2 regions of the Cytobacillus sp. EB106-05-05-XG126 genome follow, and region 2 is predicted to be linked to the other one. Evidence: riboswitches for the same ligand, from Rfam matches in the RefSeq annotation. Region 2 holds a riboswitch; the other holds the start of a gene.
What was found. Region 2 has a riboswitch for preQ1 ahead of queC (7-cyano-7-deazaguanine synthase QueC). Riboswitches for the same ligand answer to the same signal wherever they lie in the genome.
Positions count from the first base shown of each region.

Region 1 (3,115 bases), 960 kb from region 2:
CTTGCTGTAATTGCAAATTTTTTCCCCAGAACCATGAGGACGAAATAACCAGTAACAACCTGTGACATGGCAAGCAGTACCCAGCCAAGCCCCTGTGTGTATGCAACACCAGGACCCCCAATGAAACTGCTGGCACTTCCGTAGGTGGCAATCATGGTCATGGCCAGAATAAAACCGCCCAGCTGCCTTCCTCCAAGAAAATAATCCTGCAGAAACGAACTGCTCGTATCAATCTTCCTGCTGGACCATAAACCCACCAGAAAAATAATGATTAAAAAGAAGATAAGAGGAGCAATGACCTGCCAGTTCATTCGGATTCTCCCCCTTCCCCGTTTTCTTCGAACGTAACTTCCTTAAACAGGAATTTCACAGCTGCTGATACCAGTATCACCATGACGACAAATCCGGCTACACAGCTCCAGAAAAACCAGGCAGGCAGGCCCATGATGAATGTATACTCATCGGCAGGTTCGGACCCCAGCCCATAGGCAAACCCATACCACCAAATAAAATTAAAGAGTACGAGACCAATGCCAATCCACGCTTCTTTCTCTGCTACTTTAAAGCGAGGATCTTTTTTATGTATGCTTTTCTTCATTATGTCCCCTTTCAGAGCTTTATTATTGTACTGCTCTATTAAAATACAGAATATTCCCTAAATATAATCCCACTTATGTATATTTTCTGCAACAAAAAAAGCAGATTCCTCTGCCTTTTTTGATATTATTTTAAAAATGAACTTTAAGCAAGCTATGTTCTTAACGATTGTCAATCGTCTCTGGATATAGATCATGGTTCATCAAGCGGTAATCGGCCATTTTTTCATATTTCGTACCCGGCTTTCCGTAGTTGCAATACGGATCGATGGAGATTCCGCCACGTGGTGTGAATTTCCCCCAAACCTCAATATAGCGGGGATCCATTAATTCGATAAGATCATTCATAATGATGTTCATGCAATCCTCATGGAAATCGCCATGATTTCTGAAGCTGAAAAGATATAGCTTTAACGACTTGCTCTCTACCATCTTTTGATCCGGAATATAGCTGATATAGATGGTCGCAAAATCCGGCTGGCCTGTTTTCGGACAAAGGCTCGTAAACTCAGGACAATTAAACTTAACAAAATAATCGCGGTTTGGATGCTTATTATCAAAAGCCTCCAGAATCTCAGGCGAATATTCAAAAAGATAGTTAGTACCCTGATTTCCCAATAATGTAATATCCGTTAATTCCTCATCTTTTCTTCCTGACATAAAAATAGCCTCCCTTTATATGATCCCGCTGATCCTAAAGAGAGGTCCGAAAAGTACAGCTTGAAAAATAAAACCATATCCTCTCATGGATATGGTTGATTATTATAATCAAAGCCATAGTTTTTTATAGAGGGTGAAGCTATGAACCTCTCCCGCTCACACGGGAATAATAGAAATATAATTGTCATAGTTACTATAGAGAAAAAGCCTGTTTCTGTCAATAGGTGCTTTCTCTATCTGGTTTTCATACATTCTTCATAGTATAATAACGGTAATTTTTCAAAGAAAGGTGACTTGTTATGTGGAATGAGTTTAAAAAATTCGCCCTAAAGGGAAATGTCCTGGATTTGGCAGTTGGGGTTGTAATCGGAGCTGCCTTCGGAAAGATTGTATCTTCCCTTGTAGATGATATTATTATGCCGCTTGTCGGATTGCTGATGGGCGGAGTGGACTTTAGCGATCTGATGATAAAAGTCGGCAGCGCCGAGGTCAAATATGGTTTATTCATACAGAATGTGGTGGATTTCTTCATCGTGGCATTCTCCATTTTCCTCTTTATCAGGATTATTAACAATCGTTTCAAAAAGAAAGAAGAGGCAGCACCGGCACCAGCTGTGGATAAAAATGTGGAGCTTTTAACTGAAATAAGAGACCTTTTAAAAAATAAATAATTTATGAAACTTAAATAATAGCTCAGTCGTATATACATATACAAATGATTAAAGAGGAGAAATGAAGAAATGTATGTACAGCATACCGCAAATAACAGTTATTTGCCCTCTGTTTTACGGGCGTTTGCCTTATCATTGGGGATTGCATTTACCGGAACGATGGCGGGTGTTTTCATCCCTCCAGTCCTGTTTTTGCCCCTAATGCTTCTTGAACTCGGAATGCTGCTTTTCGCTTTCCTGCTCCGCCGCAAAAAAGCTATTGGGTATACATTCCTTTATGTATTTACATTTATTTCAGGGATGACGACCTACCCGATTGTTGCCCACTACCTGGCTGCTATTGGACCTAACCCTGTTTTAACAGCACTAGCGACGACAACGGTTGTGTTCACAGGCTTAGCCGTTTATGCTTCGACAACGAAGCGGGACTTATCTTTCCTTGGCGGCATGCTGATGGCGGCATTGCTCGCACTTATTGCGATTGGAATTTTCAGTCTCATCTGGCCATTAAGCTCTAATGCGATGCTCGCGTTCTCCTTCATCGGAGTGCTAGTGTTCAGCGGATATGTGCTATTCGACTTCAACCGCATGAAGCAGTATGGAGTGTCACCGGAAGAAGTGCCTTTGATGGCTCTTAACCTATACCTTGATTTTATCAACCTGTTCATTAATATCCTTCGCATTTTTGGGATATTGGGGAGCCGGGACTAAACAGGAGTGCGAACTCCTGTTTTTTTATGTGCAAGCCGCAATTCTTTATTCCTTCAAGAGAATTAGGTATGATCAGATGTAAATCCGAAAGGCGGGATATTCATGGAATATATTTTAGAAACCCAAAACTCTGATAAAAACATTACCCTTGAACAGGCCATCAGCAGCCAGTACACAATGGCTGTCTTTGTCCGCCATCTTGGCTGACCGGTCTGCCGGGAATATCTTGCGCAGTTGCGCGAGCGCATAAATGAAGTAGAAGCTAAAGGATTTCAAGTCATAGTCATTGCACCTTCGAAAGGAACCTTTATCAGTCAATTCCTTGGGCAATTCGGTCCGTTCCCTTTTCCGATCCTCGGCGACCCTTCCCGGGAAGCTTATAGAGGAATGGGACATAAAACCATGCCAAAGTGGAAGCTTCTTTCAAAAGCAGCACTTGGGTTTATTACAGGAAAAGTCGGCGGCTTTATCCCTAAG
Region 1 covers NZ_JBYTDU010000001.1:33,210-36,324, reverse strand. Annotated here, with positions in the region: gene panF (sodium/pantothenate symporter) at 1-311, opposite strand, end outside; gene AC3WTL_RS00200 (YhdT family protein) at 308-598, opposite strand; gene queF (preQ(1) synthase) at 759-1,256, opposite strand; PreQ1 riboswitch class I at 1,367-1,412, opposite strand; gene mscL (large conductance mechanosensitive channel protein MscL) at 1,556-1,927, shown strand; gene AC3WTL_RS00185 (Bax inhibitor-1 family protein) at 1,997-2,638, shown strand; gene AC3WTL_RS00180 (AhpC/TSA family protein) at 2,873-3,115, shown strand, end outside.
Region 1: another riboswitch for preQ1. It lies ahead of queF (preQ(1) synthase); the one in region 2 lies ahead of queC (7-cyano-7-deazaguanine synthase QueC).

Region 2 (3,115 bases):
TTCAATAAGAACGGCATTATCTCCTAAAGGATGTACAGTGTAATCCATTATTTCACCTGCTTTCGCACTAAATGTAAGGAGCTGAAGGTTGGAAAATATTATTCAATAATAATAAATAGCCTTTTTCACCGAGACGAAATACACATATTATTCTTTCCTAAAAAAAGGGAAATCTATGTTTATTCACGTTAGAGCGAAAAAATTTATTAGTAAACTTATATATTTATGCAATATCTTCAGCTAAACAATATAATATCATATAATAGATTGAAAATTCTATTTGTGCAAATTATTCTGCCGGAAGGCGAACCAGAATCTTCATAGTTTATTTTGTCCTCTAATATGGGAATAAAGTAGGGACATTATGAATTAGGGAGAGATTATTGTGGGTGCAGATAGAGAAATGAACTTATCAGAAAGATTTGAGGCAGCCTTTAACCGAATTCACAAGGCTTTGAAACAATCTGCTAAACAAGCCAGAACAGACAGGTTTTATAAGCTGATTGAAATACAGAAAAACCATTCGCTGATTCGATTATATGAGGATGATTTACATCAGTTTGCCAAACTGAGAAATGCTATTGTTCATGAAAAAATTGATCTGGATTATTATATAGCAGAACCGCACCTGGAAACGGTGGAAAAAATTGAACGGATTGCCGGCCATTTTGAAAAGCCCAAAACCGCGATTTCGATTGCTGCCACACCGGTATTTTATTTTTATGAAGATGGCAAGCTTTCAGATGTACTGGCCATTATCAATAAATTCTCGCATTCCCAGTTTCCCATTTATTCGCGGGAAGAGGAATATTCCTGGCTGTTAACATCAGCGGATATTGTAAAATGGATGGCAGAGCATTTTACTGAAGAAACGATCCAGCTGAAAAAGGTGAAAATCAAAGAGCTTTTCAACAAGAAATCGAAGCACCAAATAGCCTTTGCCGGAACGAATACCTCTATTTTCGATTTAGAGGATATGTTTGAGGAGAGCAGAAATAAAAATGAAAAACTTGAAGGGATCATTGTAACCGAGAATGGAAAGCCGACCGAAAAACCAAAAGGCATCATTACAGCCTGGGACCTGCTGGAGGCAGATTCAGAAAATTAGATAAAGTGAAACTTCAATCAGTGGGGGTTTTCCTCATCCCCCACTGATTGTTAGTCGCGTTCTAGTGTCGCTAAGATCTCCGCTAGCGCTTCGATCAATCGACACTACGAACCCGATTGGTTCAACTAAGCCTCTGCCTGCGCATCGGCAAGTTTCACTGTATCTCACCAATCGGGCCTTTACATTATAAAGCGAGGCGACTTGCCCAGGGGTGACAAGCATAAGACGAGTAGCTGGAGGGAAGTCCCTTTCTTCCCACCAGCTGATTGGCTTATGACCTCGAGCCCCTAGGAGCCGCAGCTAGATTGGGCAGTTTGATCCCCACTTATCCTCCTTTGATTCCTCTGAATCTTGAAGTGGGGGTCTTACTGCCCGTTAGACTGCGATAATATTTTGCATGATTTAGAATTATAAAACTTTTTATTTGAGTATAAGTAATACCTTCTAAAACTCCGGTAAAGATGATAATATAAACTGATAGTTCAATAGAAAATCCGTGTATGCGGTAGAGGTTCTAGCTACCCTCTTTAAAAAACTAAGGAAAACAGGTCTGCTTTCTTAGTGGTCCTGTTTTTTCTATGTTAAAGGAGAATTTTTTATGGAAAATGATAAAGCGCTCGTTGTATTCAGCGGCGGCCAGGATAGTACTACCTGCTTATTCTGGGCAAAGGAACGTTTTGCCGAGGTGGAAGCAGTCACTTTTAATTATAATCAGCGGCACAAGCTTGAAATTGAATGTGCCCAGCAAATAGCAAAAGATCTGGGAATCAGGCATCATATCCTTGATATGTCCCTGTTGAATCAGCTTGCCCCAAACGCACTGACCCGTGATGATATTGAAGTAAAGGATGGAGAGGAAGGCGGGCTTCCATCTACATTTGTACCCGGGAGAAACCTGTTATTCCTGTCATTTGCCGGTGTGCTTGCGAGTCAAATCAATGCAAGGCATATTATTACAGGTGTGTGTGAGACAGATTTCAGCGGCTACCCTGATTGCCGGGATATGTTTATAAAATCACTGAATGTCACACTGAATCTGTCTATGGATGGGCAGTTTGTGATCCATACACCTTTAATGTGGCTCAATAAAGCTGAGACCTGGAAGCTGGCAGATGACTTGGATGCCCTTGAGTATGTGCGTAATAATACGCTGACATGTTACAACGGCATTCCGGCAGATGGCTGCGGTGAGTGTCCTGCATGCCATTTAAGACAAAAGGGCCTTGAAGAATACCTCAATGAAAAGGGGGAGCTTTAAGCCATGTACGGATTTAGGATTGTTGATAAACTCCAAAAAATCAATGAAGACATTAAGCCGGATCAGCTGAAATACCACCATAAGCGTGTAATGGTCAGCAAGGAATTCACTTTTGATTCAGCCCATCATCTGCATTGTTATGAAGGCAAATGCAAAAACCTGCACGGCCACACCTACAAGGTGATTTTTGGCATAAGCGGATTTGTGGATGACAGAGGGTTAATGATAGATTTCGGCGACATAAAAGAAATCTGGAAAAATGAGATTGAGATATTTCTTGACCACAAGTATCTGAATGAAACGCTGCCGCCGATGAATACGACAGCTGAGAATATGGTTGTCTGGATTTATGAAAAAATGCAAGAAAGCCTGCAAAACAGAATAGAGCAATATGACGGTGCAAGAGTTGAATTTGTGCGCCTTTTTGAAACTCCAACAAGCTATGCTGAGGCAAGAAGGGAGTGGATGGAGGTTGAGTAAGATTCCTGTACTGGAAATCTTCGGGCCGACCATTCAGGGGGAAGGAATGGTGATTGGCCAGAAAACGATGTTCGTCCGTACAGCAGGATGTGATTATTCCTGCAGCTGGTGTGATTCCTCTTTTACTTGGGATGGAAGTGCGAAGGACAGCATCCGCCAAATGGAACCGGATGAAATTTGGAAGGAGCTTAAAGAACTCGGCGGGAATGGATTTTCTTTTGTAACTATCTCAGGCGGCAATCCGGCTCTTCTGAAAAATTTGGGTGAAT
Region 2 covers NZ_JBYTDU010000001.1:992,948-996,062, forward strand. Annotated here, with positions in the region: gene pxpB (5-oxoprolinase subunit PxpB) at 1-48, opposite strand, end outside; gene AC3WTL_RS04975 (CBS domain-containing protein) at 386-1,108, shown strand; PreQ1 riboswitch class I at 1,611-1,653, shown strand; gene queC (7-cyano-7-deazaguanine synthase QueC) at 1,707-2,366, shown strand; gene queD (6-carboxytetrahydropterin synthase QueD) at 2,370-2,846, shown strand; gene queE (7-carboxy-7-deazaguanine synthase QueE) at 2,839-3,115, shown strand, end outside.